DNA from 4 places in the Methylobacterium fujisawaense genome. Region 2 is predicted to be linked to each of the others. Evidence: predicted binding sites of a transcription regulator. Region 2 holds the regulator's gene; each other region holds the start of a gene.
The links. Region 2 encodes LexA, which represses DNA repair genes until DNA is damaged. Its sites were predicted from a motif close to TGTTCNNNNTGTGTTCNG; they were not measured.
Positions count from the first base shown of each region.

Region 1 (2,198 bases), 1.1 Mb from region 2:
GCCACGCTGCCGAAGACCATGAGCGCCGAGGCGCTGACGCTCGACGAGGGGATCGCCCTGGTCAACGCCAAGCGTGCCTCGGGCGGCGGCAAGCCGGCGAAACGGGGCGCTGTCCGAAAGACCGCGACGCGCGCGGCGAGCGGCGCCAAGCCGGCGGCCAAGAAGACGGCAGCGAAGAAGCCCGCCGCCAAGAAGACCGCGGCCAAGAAGACGGGCGCCGGCTGACGCAGACAGGTCCAGGCGGCCTTCACCCGCTCGCCGGGTGCCAGGCGCGTCAGCCGCGCCGGTCCGTGTCCAGAGCGGGCACGCGGTCCTGCGCTGCTCTCCCGGCGGCGGTGGGGGACAGGGGCAGACCGACGCGGAGAACGGGATGCACGTCCCGGTTTCCGGGTCCGGCCGCCCGGTTCAGACGAGGTAGGTGATGGTTGCCGCGAGCGCCGTCGCGAAGGTCGCCAGCGCGATCGTGGTGGAATTCATGAGCGCCCGGCCGGGCGGCACGCCGGCCGCGTCGTCGTCGCAGCCGAAGGCGGCGCCGGCCGCGTGCTCGAAGCGGATCAACGTGAGGCGGCGGGCCTCGATCGCGGCATCGCTCATGGGCTGCGGCTCCCTGACCACGGTCAAGATTTATCTCGGCCGTCAACGTCGATCGTCCCGGTCTGTTCCGGCGGCGGCCTGCGGAGGTCGAACAGGCTGGTCACGGGAAAGCCTTAACCCATCGTTGTGCAACGTCGTGATGACGGGCCGCCTGGCCCCCTCGGGGATCGGGGCGGTTCCGGCCCTCGCTCGCGGCGCCGCAGCATGCGATGGTGCGGCCGCGTCGCCTGGGGGCGAGCGGTTTTGATGTTTACGTTTTGTTCCGCTATCATGCGGGGATGAAGGCGCATGCTCCACGACCCAAGACCCGTCTGCGCGAATCCGAGCCGGCCGATGCGCCGCGCCCGCGGAGGCCGCGCGTGAGCGATCCGGCCCGCGACCTGTTCGGACCGGGCGGCAAGGCGGCCGCCTCGACAGCTCCGTCTCGCGCGCCGGAGCCGCGACGGCGGCTGGACGCCACGGCCTCCGTGACGGCGCTCGCAGCGGCCGAGCCCGATTCCGGCTACACCGCCTCCGACATCGAGGTGCTGGAGGGGCTGGAGCCGGTCCGGCGCCGCCCCGGCATGTATATCGGCGGCACCGACGAGCGGGCGCTGCACCACCTCTTCGCCGAGGTGATCGACAACTCCATGGACGAGGCGGTGGCCGGCCATGCCAGCTTCATCGAGGTGGAGCTGGAGGAGACCGGTGCCCTCGTGGTCACCGACAACGGCCGCGGCATCCCGGTCGACCCGCATCCGAAATTTCCCGGCAAGTCGGCGCTCGAGGTCATCATGACCACGCTGCATGCCGGCGGTAAGTTCGACTCGAAGGTCTACGAGACCTCGGGCGGCCTGCACGGCGTCGGCATCTCGGTGGTGAACGCGCTCTCCGACCTCCTCGAGGTCGAGGTGGCGCGCAACCAGACCCTGTATCGCCAGACCTTCTCGCGGGGCCACGCGCAGGGCGCGCTGGAGCTGATCGGCCGGGTGCAGAACCGGCGCGGCACCCGGGTCCGCTTCCACCCGGACGCGCAGATCTTCGGCTCGCTGAAATTCGACCCGCGCCGCCTGTTCAAGATGGCGCGTTCGAAGGCCTATCTGTTCGGCGGCGTCGAGATCCGCTGGCGCTGCGCCCCCGCCCTCCTCGAGGGGCTGGAGGGCGTACCTGCGGAAGCCGTGCACCGCTTCCCCGACGGCCTGCGCGACTATCTCGCCCGCGACATCGACGGCAAGGAGCTGGTCACCGACGCGATGTTCTCCGGCAAGATCACCAAGCCGGGCTCGCACGGGTCGCTGGAATGGGCGGTGGCCTGGATGGTCGCCGAGGACGGGTTCTCGCATTCCTACTGCAACACCATCCCGACGCCCGAGGGCGGCACCCACGAGGCCGGCCTGCGGGTCGCCCTGCTCCGGGGCCTGCGCGAGCACGCCGAGCGCGTGAACCAGGCCAAGCGCATGACCGCGGTGACCACCGACGACGTCATGGCGACCTGCGCGTCCATGCTCTCGGTCTTCATCCGCGAGCCCGAGTTCCAGGGCCAGACCAAGGACAAGCTCGCCACCGTAGAGGCCCAGCGCATCGTCGAGACGGCGGTGCGCGACGCCTTCGACCATTGGCTCGCC
Region 1 covers NZ_CP155000.1:859,854-862,051, forward strand. Annotated here, with positions in the region: gene topA (type I DNA topoisomerase) at 1-225, shown strand, start outside; gene ABC766_RS04070 (hypothetical protein) at 406-594, opposite strand; gene parE (DNA topoisomerase IV subunit B) at 954-2,198, shown strand, end outside.
Region 1: the regulator LexA is predicted to act here: its motif matches at 842-859, upstream of parE (DNA topoisomerase IV subunit B).

Region 2 (2,198 bases):
TATCCTTTCGCCCTCGACCGCCCGATCTGGTGGCTGATGGGTCAGGCGGTGGGGGGCATGCTCGCCGTCTCCCAGTGGATCGCCGGGTTCGAGCGGGCCATCGTGGTCGTGCCGGCCTTCGGCACCGCGGCGCTGTTCCTGCTGACCGCGGGCCTGCTGCTGGCGACGTTACCGGCCTCCCGCCTGCGCTGGCTCGCCGTGCCGCCGATCCTGCTCGGGCTCGTCGTCGCGGCCCGACCCGACCGCTACGACCTCTATGTCGATCGGCAGGGCGCGGGGGCCGCGGTGCGGGCGGCGGACGGGCGGCTCGCGGCCCTCGGCAGCCCGTCCGGCTTCGTCCTCGAACAATGGCTGAAGGCGGACGGCGACGGACGGGGAGCCGGGGCACTGATCGTCCGATCGGGCAGCGGCCGCTGTGACCGGCTCGGATGCACCGCGCGCCTGCCGGACGGACGGGCGGTCGCCCTGGTCCGGGACCGGCGGGCCTTCCCGGAGGATTGCGCCCGCGCCGCGGTGCTGATCACGGGTCTCGTGGCCCCACCGACCTGCACCGGCCCCCTGGTGATCGATCGGCGCGTCCTGGCCGCCCAGGGCGCCGTCGCCCTCAGGTCCGACGGCGAGAGCTTCGTCGCCCGTCACGCCCGGGCCGATGGCCGCGCCGTGCCCTGGCGACCACGCTCGGAACACGGGCCGGGATCACCACAACCGGTCACCGCGCCCTCCGCGGAGGCCCGCGCCTCTGACGACGGGGCGACAACGCCTCCGGAAACCGATGCGTCGGGCGGGGACCTCGCCCCCGGCGACGCGCCGGCCGAGCCGCTTCAGTAGCGGCGGACGAGGCTGACGAGGCGGCCCTGGATCCGGACCCGGTCGGGCCCGAGGACGCGCGTCTCGTAGGCCGGGTTGGCGGCCTCCAGGGCGATCGAGGAGCCGCGGCGGCGCAGACGCTTGAGCGTCGCCTCCTCGTCGTCGATCAGCGCCACGATGATGTCGCCGGTATTGGCCGTGTCCTGCTTGCGGATCACCACGAGGTCGCCGTCGAGGATGCCGGCCTCGACCATCGAGTCGCCGCGCACCTCCAGGGCGTAGTGCTCGCCGCCGGCCACGAAATCCGGCGACAGGGTGATGGCATGGCTCTGGTTCTGGATCGCCGAGACCGGCGTACCGGCGGCGATCCGGCCCATCACCGGGATCGAAATGGCACGACCGGCGTCATCGATCATCCGCGTGCTGGCCGGGGCCGGCGGCGGCTTGGACTTGCCGCCCTCGACCACGCTCGGGGTGAAACGGCGCGGCTCGGCCGGGGCCGAAGATGGGGCCGTCTGGCTCAGGCTCTCGGGGATGCGGATCACCTCGATGGCGCGCGCCCGATTCGGCAAGCGCCGGAGGAAGCCGCGCTCCTCCAGGGCCGTGATCAGCCGGTGGATGCCGGATTTCGACTTGAGGTCGAGGGCGTCCTTCATCTCGTCGAAGGACGGCGGGACGCCGCATTCCTGCATCCGGCTCTGGATGAAACGCAGGAGGTCCAGCTGCTTGCGCGTGAGCATCGAAGGGGGACTCGCGGCTTGGCAGACCGCCCCGTGACGGTCTCTGAAACAAATCACGAACAGGTTAAACGTTCCGCAAGTGTTCCGCAAGGGCGGCACCGCTACGCTTGGCGCGTCGCTCCGCGCTCGCGGGGGCAAGGTCGAGAAACGCATTGACGGCGCAAGCGGAGCCGTTTCAATGCACCGCGGCGCCCCGCCGGGAAGGCGGCGGATCCGGGCCGCGGGCTGGGACCCTCTTGGGATGACGAGGATGCGACGACCCGCAGCTCTGCTGCCCCTCGGCCTCGCCGCCCTCGGCCTCGCCGGCTGCACCACCGGGTTCTCCTACATCTCGCGGAACTACGTGGCGCTCACCCCCCAGGTGGTGACGATCGGCTGCAAGGAGCCCTACGAGGTCTACGACAACCGGCAGATGCGCCGGATGCTGATCGTCTCGAACGCCCTGCGCGAATATACCGGCTGCAACCTGAGCGAGGCCCGGATCGATCCGGAGCCGGACGCCACCCGGGTGAAGCGCTTCCGCACCGCCGCCCGGGCCTATCTCGACGAGACCGTGCGCGAGGATTGCCGGATCACCGGCGAGACCGTGTTCGATCCGCTGAAGACCGAGTTCGCCTACGCCTGCGACACGCCGATCGAGAAGCGTGGCAC
Region 2 covers NZ_CP155000.1:6,367,034-6,369,231, forward strand. Annotated here, with positions in the region: partial or broken gene ABC766_RS30380 (ComEC/Rec2 family competence protein) at 1-828, shown strand, start outside; gene lexA (transcriptional repressor LexA) at 822-1,547, opposite strand; gene ABC766_RS30390 (hypothetical protein) at 1,798-2,198, shown strand, end outside.

Region 3 (2,198 bases), 2.1 Mb from region 2:
TCGCAGGCTGCCAGATGGGCGTGGTCGCGGCTGACGCCGACGATCTTGGCTGCGCTCCCCATGAGTGGGCCGAGATCGGCGACGACGCGGGGCTCCGCGCCGATCGTGCGGCGTTCGAGGTCGGTATAGGGACCCTCCGGATCGCGCAGCCACCACGCCCCCTCGGCGAAGACCCAGACGTCCAGTCCCTCGGCCAACAGCCGGTCGAGGGCCGAGCGGGCCGCCGCCTCGGGGATGGTCCGTTCCTCGATGGTCGAGAGGTCCGGCCGCACGACGCTCGCGCCGTTGAACGCCCCCATCGGCAGGTCGAGCTCGAGTTCGGCGACCAGATTCCGCAGCCCGATCGGCGGCCGGGCCGAGGCGATGCTGAAGCCGATGCCGGCCGCTCTCAGCCGCCGGACGGCCGTGACCGTCGCCTCGGTCAGGCGCTTGTCGCCGGTCACCAGGGTTCCATCGACGTCCGAGATCACCAGGGCGATGCCCGAAGCCTTGCCGGATCCTGCAATCATCCGCTCACTTCCCAACGGTATCCCGGCGCATTTCGGCCGCGAGTTCCGCGACCACCCGGTCGGCAATGGCCTCGGGCGATTCGCGGATGCCGACCGTGATCGGGTGTTCATCGGCCCCCGGAATCTCCAGGGCCGCGAACTGGCTGTCCAAGAGACGCGGCGGCATGAAATGGCCCTGCCGCTCGGCGAGGCGCTGCGCGATCAGGGTCCGGTCGCCGTCCAGATAGACGAGGCGAACCCGCTGGCTCCCGCGGGTGAGAACGTCCCGGTACGCGCGGCGGAGGGCCGAACAGGCCACCACGCCCGACTCGCCAGCGTCGAGGCGCTGCTGGATCCAAGTCGCAATCCGGGCCAGCCAGGGCGCGCGATCCGCATCGTCGAGGGCGAGGCCCGCATGCATCTTCGCCACGTGCTCCGGCGTGTGAAAGCTGTCGCCGTCCACGAAGATCCAGCCAAGCGTCTTGGCGATCAGCGCCGCCACGGTGCTCTTCCCGGAACCCGAGACGCCCATGACAACGAGCACCTGACCGGCGGCGGCCGTTCCGGCATCCGGCGCCGGCTCCGATTGGGACGTCATCCGGACCACCCTGGCTCCGAGGCGCGTCGGGGCGCTGCCCCTCACATCAATAGGAGCGGGTTTCCAGAAGGGAAGATCGCCGGGGATGCAAACGGGCCGCGGCGCCCGCAGGAACCGCGGCGCGGCCGGGCGCGTTCACCCCGCAGACGCCGAACATTTAGGGAACATGAGTCGCATGGCTAGCACAACCGCGAAGGCAACACCGAAGGCCGGCCGGGGTACCGGATCGAATCAGGACGCTACGGAGAACCCCAAGACCGACCCGAAGGACGTGTCGAACCAGATCAAGGACCCGGATCAGTGGACGACTGGCGGCGAGCCGATGACCGGCGCGCAGGCTTCCTATCTGAAGACGCTCTCGGAAGAGGCCAAGGAGCCGGCGGCGTTCGATCCTGACCTCGACAAGGCCGAAGCCTCGAAGCGGATCGACGACCTTCGCCATAAGGCCGGCCACGCCTGAGCCAAGCCGGGCGCGTTTCCCCCGGGCGCGCCCGCCGCCGTCTACGTCCGGGCGGCGTATCCCGGCCGGAATGGACAAGGTGGCCTGTTTCGAACACCTCGTTAAGCCGGCGGCAATGGCGAGAGGTTATCCCCCATGCAGCGCGTGAGGCCGCGCGGGCAGCGGGACTGAGAAGGCACGTTCGACCATGGATGAGCCGGGCGGCGGCGAAGCAGGACGGCGTGCGGTGCGGATTCCGACGGCGTTCGGCTTGACGGATCGGATTCGTGCCGAGGCCGTACGGTTCGCCCGCGACGTCCGCGGATCCACGGCAATGGAATACGCCCTGCTCGGCGGCATGATCTTCCTCGTCGCCGTCGGCAGCATCCGGTACTACGTGTCCCGCGTCAGCGTCGTCTACGGCGACATCACCGCGGCGGTCACGCAGGGAAATTGAGCCGATCGGTCGCGGGATTTTTGGCCATTGGGCTGGAGCGGCCAATGTGCGGCCGCTGATGACGTCCCGATTTGTATCTCGATATTTCGACCGCGGGCGAACGCCCGGCATTCGTCGTCTCTATGCCCCGAAAAAGCTGTGCTTAACGAGGATGACTTCGCAGTCTTGGCCGTGCCGGCCGGAGTGTGGCTCACCCGCTACGGACACCTGGGCCGC
Region 3 covers NZ_CP155000.1:4,315,596-4,317,793, forward strand. Annotated here, with positions in the region: gene ABC766_RS20515 (Cof-type HAD-IIB family hydrolase) at 1-509, opposite strand, end outside; gene ABC766_RS20520 (gluconokinase) at 514-1,086, opposite strand; gene ABC766_RS20525 (DUF3072 domain-containing protein) at 1,262-1,546, shown strand; gene ABC766_RS20530 (hypothetical protein) at 1,734-1,982, shown strand.
Region 3: the regulator LexA is predicted to act here: its motif matches at 1,236-1,253, upstream of ABC766_RS20525 (DUF3072 domain-containing protein).

Region 4 (2,198 bases), 410 kb from region 2:
TCGGGGCCAGAGCTTTCTTCATCTCGCCATAGGAGGAAAGGTCGCTCTCGAAAGTATTCTCGGCCCCGACGGACTTCCTAATGCGATCCGGTCGAACGGGACGCTCGTCAATGCCGCGGGAGATCCAATAATAATAGCTTCCGGCCTTGCCGAAGTGCTGGTGGAGAAACTCCATTGACGCCGCCTTCAGATCCAGTCCCTTAAAGATGCCGAGGCGGTTCATCTTCTCTTCGGTTTTCTTCCCGATGCCGTGGAATTTGCCGACCCGAAGCCCCTCGACGAAGGCGGGAGCCATTTCCGGGGTAATCACGAACTGACCATTCGGCTTGTTCTGATCGGATGCCATCTTGCTTAAGAATTTGTTTGGGCTGATACCGGCCGATGCAGTGAGCCGTGTCTCGTCCCAGATGCGGGCTCTAATCTCTTTCGCAATCTGGGTTGCATATTCAATGCCCCGCAGGTTCTCTGTCACGTCGAGGTACGCTTCGTCGAGGGATAGCGGCTCGATCAGGGGGGTGTACTCGGCAAAGATTGCTCTGATCTGGAGAGATATCTCTTTGTAGACCTCGAAGCGCGGTTTCACGAAGACGAGATCAGCGCACAAGCGTTTAGCTGTCACTGATGGCATGGCCGAGTGGACTCCAAAGCGGCGCGCCTCGTAGCTTGCCGCCGCGACCACGCCGCGCTCGCGCGATCCACCAACAGCGATAGGTTTGCCGCGCAGGTCCGGGTTGTCCCGCTGTTCTACGCTCGCATAGAAGGCATCCATGTCCACATGGATCACCTTGCGCTGACGTCCCTCCTTGGACGGAGCACCGGAAGAGGTTGGTATCTGCGGACGACTCTGTTCGGTATCGAGCATCACTTGGTCTTGGATGCTGCTGAGGGCATCGGTGCCCTAGGCTGCTCCTGTTCCCGAAATGTACTCCGTGGAGAACCGACGCTCAATCGAGCCATCCTTCCGGTCCACACTTCATGCCAGTTGACAGGGACGTGGTACGATCTGAAATGCCGCTTCGATTGGCGACCAATCAGAGGCATAGTTTACACTCGGCGATGGCTGGAGAGGAAAAACCCCTTTCGCTGCAACGTTCTCTCTCTCAGTTGACGGTGGTAGGTACGCTTTAAAGTTCCTCGCCAAGGTGGCGTCCGACCACAGGAAGCCGAACGCCCTGTTCGTCATCACCCCCGCCATGGGGCCGGACTTCGTGGCCGAATTGCCGATCGGCCGGTTCCACGGCGTCGGTCCGGTCACCGAGGCGAAGATGAAGCGGCTCGGGATCGAGACCGGGGCGGATCTCCGCGCCTGGACGCCGGAGCGCCTGCGCGAGACCTTCGGCTCCGCGGGCGCCTACTACCACGCGGTCGCCCGGGGGATCGACGAGCGGCCGGTCCGCGCCCACCGGGTGCGCAAGTCGATCGGGGCGGAGACCACCTTCTCGGAGGATACGGCGGCCTTCGAGGTCCTGGCCGCCCGGCTGGCGCCGCTGTTCGACAAGGTCTGGGCGGGGGCCGAGGCCAAGGGGATGCGTGCCCGGACCGTGACCCTGAAGCTGAAATTCTCGGATTTCGCCCAAGTCACCCGGGCGAAGTCGCTGTCCGTCCCCGTCGCCGACCGGGCGGCGCTGGAGCGGATCGGCCTCGACCTGCTCGCCGGCCTGTTCCCCCTGCGGCGCAGCGCGCGGCTGATCGGGGTGTCGCTGTCGGGCTTCGCGCAGGACGCGCCCGAGGCGCCGCTCCAGCTCGGGCTGGCGCTCTGACGGGGCGCCCCGTCGCGGGGCGGCGCCCCGTCGCGGGGCCCTGTCGCGGAGCGCCGTCGCGCGGCCCGCGCTGATGCGACGCGGGATCGTCGTGCGGTCGCGCACGCCGGGCCCGCGCGGCCGCCCCCACATGGGATCCATCCGGCGCGGACCGGCATTCCCCGGGACCGCGCGCACCGAAGGGGCCGTCCCATGTCGAAGCCCGCCGTCCTGGCCCTGTCCGCCGCGCTCCTGCTGACCGTCCCGGTGGGCGCCGCCCGCGCCGACGGCACCGCCGCCTTCGGGGCCGCCAACGCGGCGCAGCTCCTGGGCTACACCGCGAGCCCCGCCCAGCTCTACGTCCCGGCGGGCGGCCCGTCCGCCGGGTTCGCGACCGGGCCGGCGCCGCAGCGGCCGAAGCCGCCGGCCCGCGCCCGCTGACCGGGATCGCCCGGGCCG
Region 4 covers NZ_CP155000.1:124,475-126,672, reverse strand. Annotated here, with positions in the region: gene dinB (DNA polymerase IV) at 1-862, opposite strand, end outside; gene ABC766_RS00830 (DNA polymerase thumb domain-containing protein) at 1,143-1,760, shown strand; gene ABC766_RS00825 (hypothetical protein) at 1,953-2,180, shown strand.
Region 4: the regulator LexA is predicted to act here: its motif matches at 911-928, upstream of dinB (DNA polymerase IV).